2 regions of the Bacillus sp. 5w2 genome follow, and region 1 is predicted to be linked to the other one. Evidence: riboswitches for the same ligand, from Rfam matches in the RefSeq annotation. Region 1 holds a riboswitch; the other holds the start of a gene.

What was found. Region 1 has a riboswitch for thiamine pyrophosphate ahead of tenA (thiaminase II). Riboswitches for the same ligand answer to the same signal wherever they lie in the genome.
Region 2: another riboswitch for thiamine pyrophosphate. It lies ahead of thiM (hydroxyethylthiazole kinase); the one in region 1 lies ahead of tenA (thiaminase II).

The regions. Positions count from the first base shown of each region.
Region 1 is NZ_JBTIWT010000018.1:98,116-102,377, forward strand. Features, by position in the region: gene ACXY7N_RS24025 (ABC transporter substrate-binding protein) at 1-577, opposite strand, end outside; gene ACXY7N_RS24030 (ABC transporter permease) at 574-1,326, opposite strand; gene ACXY7N_RS24035 (ABC transporter ATP-binding protein) at 1,326-2,075, opposite strand; gene tenA (thiaminase II) at 2,044-2,739, opposite strand; TPP riboswitch at 2,822-2,924, opposite strand; TPP riboswitch at 2,985-3,096, opposite strand; gene ACXY7N_RS24045 (SH3 domain-containing protein) at 3,366-4,262, shown strand, end outside.
Region 2 is NZ_JBTIWT010000007.1:102,370-106,631, forward strand. Features, by position in the region: gene ACXY7N_RS14610 (anaerobic C4-dicarboxylate transporter family protein) at 1-39, shown strand, start outside; gene ACXY7N_RS14615 (alpha/beta hydrolase) at 98-1,033, opposite strand; gene thiE (thiamine phosphate synthase) at 1,116-1,775, opposite strand; gene thiM (hydroxyethylthiazole kinase) at 1,792-2,598, opposite strand; TPP riboswitch at 2,671-2,780, opposite strand; gene topB (DNA topoisomerase III) at 3,053-4,262, shown strand, end outside.

The DNA.
Region 1 (4,262 bases):
TAATGTATGCCCCTGTTACCGCATCCACTTTTTTCGTAATTAGTGCCGGTACTAAATCAAAGCCAACATCGACTACTTTCACTGTATCTGGATTACCACCAGCTTCTTTTACCATCGTTTTTAAATACATCTCACTTAAAGGTGTTCCAGAATATCCAACTGTTTTCCCCTCTAAATCTTTTGGCGATTGAATGCCTGCTGATTTCAGCGATACAACATGATTTAATGGCGAACGTACGACAGCTCCAATTGATTTCACTGGAATTTGTTCATTTGCTTTTGCCATGACAACATCTGGCTGATAATATAAGCCAACCGTTACCTTTCCTGCAGCTGCTAAAGTTAATGGATCAGTCGGATTAGAAGGGAATTTAATATTCACCTTTACTCCTTCTTCTTTAAAGTAGCCTTTTTCAATCGCCGCATAAATAAAGCTATGTACCGCATTTGGGTACCAATCAAGCATGACCGTTATTTCTTTTTCTTTTTTATTCTTATCTGATGCCGAATTACTAGAACATCCAGCGATCATTGCAACTAATAATGTAAACACAAAGATGCGTTTTAAAAATTTCATGAATACTTCCTCCAACTAATAAATTTCTTTTCTAAAATCGAAATAAGGACAACAAAGAAAATAGCTAATAATGATAACAATACAATGGGGGCAAATACACCCGCTCCGTCTAATTGCGTCATCATTCTTTTACTGAAATATCCTAGCCCAGCTTGTGCACCGAGCCATTCACCAATTGCCGCCCCAATCACACTAAGCGGAACTGCAATTTTTAAAGCTGAGAAAAAATAAGGAAGAGCAGATGGTAACTTTAATTTAAGAAAAATATCTTTTTTCGTTGCTCCATACGTAACTAAGAGCTCCTCCCATTCTTTTTTTGTACTACGTAGTCCATCATACGTATTGACCGCAATTGGGAAAAACGTAATTAAAACCGTGACAACAACCTTACTCCAGATCGTATATCCAAACCATAAAACGAAGAGCGGAGCAAGCGCTGTAATCGGAATCGTTTGTGAGGCAACTAATAATGGATAAAATGCTCTCTCCATCCAATTACTCGCATTCATTAATATTGCTAGCCCTACCCCAAGTACGATAGAAATAGCTACCCCTATTAAAACGACGTATAATGTTGCCGGCAAATGAACTGTAAATAATATATCTTTTAGTTGCCATATCTTCATTACAATTGCAGACGGTGACGGTAAAATGTACATCTCATCTACAATTCTTGCGCCTATTTCCCACATGACAAGTAAAACACTAGAAAGTGTAAGGGCAGGTAATAGTTCCTTCAACCGGTTCATCATACGAGTACCTGCCTTTGTAACATACTAAGAAGCTCATCTTTAAGCGCTAACACTTCAGGCTTATACAAATCTTTTCTTGTCCGATTACGATCAAGCGGTACAATCCTCTCGGTTAAAGTAGTTATCGGTTGATTTTCTACAACGAAAATTCGATTAGAAAGAAACAATGCTTCTTCCACATCATGAGTGATAAATAAAATTGTTTTTTTCCACTCTTTCCATTGTTCAAACAGCCATTCTTGCAAAGATGCCTTCGTTAACGCATCCAACGCGCTAAACGGTTCATCTAACAGCAATATCTCCCCGCCTGTTAATAAAGTTCGAATAAAAGATACGCGTTGTCTCATACCACCAGATAAATCTTTCGGATATTTTGTCTCATACCCTTGTAAGCCAAATTTATGTAACAGTTCCTTTGCCTTTATTTGTGCTTCTTTCTTCTGTACACCTTGGCACTCTAGCGGCAGGGCAGCATTCTCAATAATCGTTCTCCATGGCAGGAGCATATCTTTTTGGGGCATATACCCTACAGGATGGCTCTTTGTTTCTGTCAGCTCTATCTGTCCCGTACTTGTTTCTTCTAAACCTGTAATAAGGCGAAATAAAGTACTTTTCCCGCATCCACTCGGTCCGATAATACTTACAAACTCTTTATCTTGTATAGAAGCATTTAATTCATTGATGATTGGTTTCTCATCATAATGAAAAGAAACATTATGAAACTGTAGTATGTTCTTGCTCCTCAAATCCCCACATCTCCTTACGATAGGACATATCCCAGAATAAATATTCAAATCGACTGGAATATAGGAAAATCTCCTCTAATCGATCTAGCTCTTTGTCAGACTTTCCAACTGCCATTTCATTTAATAAATCTATTAACCAAATACAAAGGCTACCGTATTCTTCCGAACTATATCCTTGAATCCACTCACCAAAGAACTCATGATCTCTTGCTCCAGGAATATCGTTTAAACGCTTTCCAATTTCCCAGTAGCTCCACATACATGGAAGAAGTGCTGCTATTAATTCCGCAAGCGTGCCATTTTGAGATACAGACATCATGTAATTTGTATAGGCTAAATTTTTAGCAGATGGTTTTGCAGATTCTATCTCCTCTATAGAAATACCAAGTCTTTTTGCATATTGTTTATGGATTGTCATTTCTCCATTTAATATGCCATCAATTTGTTCAGCAAATTTCCCCATTACTTGTGGATTCGTTGCTTTTACAACACCAATCGCATATAGCTTTGCATAATCTAACAAATATAAATAATCTTGAATAATATAATACTGAAACTTATCTTTTTCTAACGTGCCATCTCCCATACCTACTACAAACGGGTGATTATGACTCATCTCCCAAACTGGTTGTACAGTTTCTAATAATCTATCGCAAAATTTCATTTCTCTATCCCCTTTCAATTTATATATCTAAATAAAAAACCACTTCTAAATAAGAAGTGGTTACAGCAAATAAAATTATAATTTATTCGTTGCTCCACTTCCCTTCGCTAGTATTACCTAGATCAGGTCTGTAAGGGTTAAGGATTATTCCTCTCTCAGCACAACAAGCACCCCTAGTGGTTTCAATATGAAATTTTCAAATAAAAAAGCCCCGTTTCTATACGCAAAGAAACGGGGACTCATTATTAGTGTCCGAATTGCTTCCCTACGCTAGCATAATCTAGATCAGGTAATGAAAAGGATCAAAGGCTTACGGCCTACTCTCAGCTGGCAACACCAGCTCTCCTAGCAAACTATGAAATTATCACTGTCAGTATAACATCGTAATAAGACATCATCAACTATTTTAATTTTCTCAATTGTCAACAAAATAACAGAACTATATAATACTTATATTCTATCTTAGAAATTATTATCCTAATTAATTGGATAAAAAGGAATCATTATCCTCAAAAAATTTATTTTTATATTGATTTCATATTACATTTATGTGAATACACCCACTATATTATATCTTTATACTATAATAAAATTACAACTATACAACTAGAGGAGGTCTCTATTATATGAATATGAAAGCTACTGCTTTAACAGCAACTACTGTCGCAATTGCCTCTTTACTTCCTTCTATGGGAGAAACAAATGTACAAACAGCCAACGCTGAACAATTATCTAATGTGAAAACTGGATATGTAAAAGTCGATCAAGTAGCCTTACATACAAAAGATAACGCAAATAGCTCATCAATTGATACAATCCGCTTTAATACGAAAGTGAACATACTTGAAACAACTAATGGCTGGTATAAAGTATCTGTTAATAATAAAGTAGGTTACGTACAAAAAGATGCTATTCTACTAAAAAACAAACTTCAATCTAATAATCAATACATCGTTAATGCCAATGCATTAAACGTTCGTTCTGAACCTAATTTAGAATCTTCAATTTTAGATGTATTACCAAATGGGAAATTCGTTACCATTCAAGAAGAACAAGGTGATTGGTATAAAATTTTACATAATGGCAAAACAGGTTACGTACAAAAGGCATTCGTGTCTAATGGTTCACAGCCTTTAGTAAAAGGCATCACAGTTCAAAATAATACGAAATACACAGTTGCAACACCTAAACTTAATGTACGTAGCAACGCTAGTACAAGTAGCGCACTACTTGGCTCATTACAAAATGGTACACAAATACAAGTAGTGGAAACTGTAGGAACTTGGTATAAAATTCGTTTTGGCACAGGATACGGATATGTGGCAAAACATTATGTGGTGCAAAATCAAACGCAAACGCAATCACAAGCTCAAACAGCTCAACCTACTTCAATTCCAGCAGTTTTTAAATTCCCTACTCAAGGAAGAGTTAGCTCAACCTTTGATATGCGCTGGGAACAAATGCATTATGGTATAGATATTGCAGCTCAGGGTAATGTCTCTATCCAGGCGGCGGCTGCAGGT
Region 2 (4,262 bases), on a different contig from region 1:
ATCGGAATTGGAATGCTCTTAATTTCAATTATGTTTTAAAGAACAAGCACAAACCCAAAGTTTTAAAGGGTTTGTGCTTTTTTAATCAAACGTTTGTTTAAATATTTTTAACTGTCCATTCTGCCATTATGTTCTTTAATATTTGTGTGAAGTCCGCTGGGAAAAGATGACCCAAACCTTCTCTCACAATTAATTTACAGTTCACATTATATTTCTCGAACATCGACATTAATTGAAGCGTGTTTTCGTAAAACGGATCTTTATCTCCCGTAACAATATATCCTTCTACATTCGTTATATCATTTGATACGACTATACTTTCAATTGCCTCAACATCTCGAATAGCGGGTATAGCTGCAATAAATTTTTGAGTCTCTAACATATTCTTTAACGCTAACTCTATCGCTATATTCCCCCCTTGAGAAGCTCCCGCAAGGATGGTGTCTTCCAAGTCATATTTACCCATAAAATCATTAAAACTTTTCATAATATCTTTTATAGCTATATCATGATTATCCCAGCTATAAGAATTCATTCCATGTACTTGTGAGGATTGAGAAAAACCTAACATATACTCACGTAATATTTCTTCTCCATACCAATACGGTGCAAAATCATTTATGTTTGATCCTCTCCAATGTAAAGAAAATAGTCCTGTCTTCGCCTCTTCATTTCCATAAGTAAATAATTTCGGGTCGGCTGTTAGCTGCTGTTTCTTAAAGATTTCTTCACACTTTTTCACTATCATTTTAAAAGCTTCATTCTCTCGTAATTCCTTTAAATCTTCATCCTGCATAAGTGTATGTGGATTCCACCAAATCCCCTTTTCTAAAGCTTCATTTAAACTAACAATTGCTTCTTCATACTTCCCTTCTATCGAAAGTACACACGCTTCCCAAAAGCTAGTTTTATCCATCCTTTCAGGGAACTCTCTTTTCGCTTTATCTATGTATCTATAAATAACATCAAAGTCTCCTTGTTCGAATAAACGAAATAATTCATTTTGCAACTCTACAAACTGTTTACGTTTCAAACAATCATCTCCCTTTTTCTAAATATCAATATCAGAAAAAAATAAAAAGCTATGTAGCCTTTTAATACTACATAGCCTTCTTCTACAAACTGTTACTTACTTCCTCTACTAGCTTCTTCGTACTTTCATACGCAGATTCTGCTAAACTAATCGCGGAAATAACGGAAACACCGTCCGCACCTGCTTCTATAACTGAAGCTGTATTTTCAATTGTAATACCACCAATTCCGACGATCGGTATTGTAATTCCTTGCTCTCTAAAATGAGCTAAACATTTCGTTCCTTGCACAGCTTTCGTATCTTTTTTCGTACTCGTTGGGAAAATAGGGCCAACACCTAAATAATCAGCTCCGTTTTCAATTGCCCAACGTGCTTCTTCAATTGTATGTGTAGATACACCAACAATTTTATCCCCCATTTTTTCACGAACAGAAGTAATTCCTTCATCATCTTGTCCAACATGCACGCCATCTGCATCTAACTCGAGAGCTAGTTCCACATCATCATTTACGATGAATGGTACACCGTACTCCTTACAAATTGCTTGTAGTTCTTTTGCGAAACAAATGCGTTTCTCTCCCGTTAAAGCGCCTTCCCCCTTTTCACGAAATTGAAAAATTGTTATACCGCCTTCAAGTGCATCTCTCAATACTCGTAGTGGCTCCTTCGTACAATTGTTACTTCCCATAATAAAATATACTGATAATAACCTAGACATTTCAGCCTTTGTAATCCGCGACATCTAGTTCCCCTCCTTACTATATAATCTCAATCTTCCCATACTTCTCAATATCACCTGAAGTGGTATTCGCTAACTGATTTAAAAATTCAATTTGGAAACTACCCGGTCCCTTTTCCACTGTCTTGGCAGCTGCTAGTTCCGCAGCTACACCATAAAATGTTAATGCGGCTACCGCTGCCTTTACATAATCCTTTTCTATCGCTACAAATGCTCCTATTACAGAAGTTAGTAAACAACCAGTACCTGTAACTTTCGTTAAAATAGGGTGACCATTTTGAATAAGAATAGTTCGCTCTCCATCTGTAACAACATCTTCTTTTCCAGTAATTACCGCAACTGTATTCAATTCGTCTGCTGCCTGCTTTGCAATACTTACGACATTACCATTTCCAGCACCAGCGTCTACTCCTTTAATTTCCCATCTCTCATTAATAACATTCGCTATTTCAGCTGCATTTCCGCGAATAATCGCTAACTCGATTTCAGCTGGAATATGTCTCGCAACTTCTGTTCGATACGATGTTGCTCCTGCACCAACTGGATCAAACAGTACTGGTACATTGTTCACATTTGCTGATTTACCTGCAAGTAACATTGCTTCTACTTCTTCAGGGCGAAGTGTCCCCATATTTAATACTAACGCTCCAGCAATGCTAGCCATTTCTGCTACTTCTTCTTTTGCATACGCCATTACAGGCGATGCCCCTAACGCTAACAAACCGTTAGCTGTAAAATTTGTTACAACGACATTTGTAATATTATGAACGAGCGGATTAGATTCTCTCACCAAATCCACTACTTTACTAATTTCTTTTATATTCATCATTCTCATCCCCTAACTATAGTGATGGGAGATACACAAAAAGACACTTTGCGCGTACGCAAAGTGCCTGAACATGTGCTTTTACACTCTCCCTACGCTGGCATTATCCAACAGGTTCAAATGGTCAATGACGGATTAGTCATACTCTCAGTTTGCATCCACAAACTCCCATGTGTTTAGTATTCTTCTACTTCAAAGTCTACTCTTATTCTAGTAAAATAACAAGTTCTTTACTTTTCTATTTAATATAGAAGCAACTAATAAAACAATACGTATAATAAATAAGTATCTATTTCTCATAGTCTCATCATGGTGCATATTATGTTCTGTCGCCATCATTCACTTTCAAACAGATGTTATCCCACTAAAAAACGTTCAAATCTGGAGCGAAACTGAATCTCAAGAAGATGTATGCTATAGTTAACGTATGGAAATTTGAAAGGATGTTTTAAATATGTCAAAAAGCGTTGTAATCGCTGAAAAGCCTTCCGTTGCACGTGATATTGCTCGCGTACTGAAGTGCGATAAAAAAGGAAACGGCTACCTTGAAGGTAGTAAATATATTGTAACTTGGGCTTTAGGTCATCTCGTTACATTAGCAGATCCAGAAAGCTATGATGTGAAATATAAAAAGTGGAATTTAGAAGATTTACCGATGCTACCAGAGCGTTTGAAATTAACGGTGATTAAACAAACAGGGAAACAATTTAATGCTGTAAAAAGTCAGCTTCTTAGAAAAGATGTAACTGAAATTATTGTAGCAACAGATGCTGGACGTGAAGGAGAGTTAGTCGCTCGCTGGATTATTGATAAGGTTCGAGTTAACAAACCAATCAAACGTCTATGGATTTCATCCGTTACTGATAAAGCAATTAAAGATGGCTTCGCTAATTTAAAACCAGGTAAAGCATATGACAATTTATACGCTTCTGCAGTTGCACGTTCAGAAGCTGACTGGTATATCGGTCTTAACGCGACTCGAGCTTTAACGACTCGCTTTAATGCCCAGCTGAATTGCGGCCGTGTTCAAACACCTACTGTCGCTATGATCGCTAATCGTGAAGATGAAATAAAGAACTTCAAAGCTCAAACTTACTACGGCATCGAAGCTCAAACAACGAATCAGTTAAAACTAACTTGGCAAGATGCAAACGGCAATAGTCGCAGTTTTAATAAAGAAAAAATCGATGGTATTGTAAAAGGTTTAGATAAACATAATGCTACTGTTGTAGAAATTGATAAAAAACAGAAGAAGTCATTCTCTCCTGGTCTTTACGATCTAACTGAATTGCAACGTGATGCAAATAAAAAGTTCGGTTATTCTGCGAAAGAAACATTAAACATTATGCAGAAATTGTATGAGCAACATAAAGTGCTAACGTACCCTCGTACAGATTCACGCTATATTTCATCTGATATCGTTGGAACACTCCCAGAACGTCTAAAAGCATGTGGCGTTGGAGAGTACCGTCCTTTAGCACATAAAGTATTACAAAAGCCTATCAAGTCTAATAAGTCATTTGTTGATGATAGTAAAGTAAGTGATCATCACGCAATTATTCCAACAGAAGGATACGTTAACTTCTCGGCCTTCACAGATAAAGAACGTAAAATTTATGATTTAGTTGTAAAACGTTTCTTAGCCGTTTTATTCCCAGCATTCG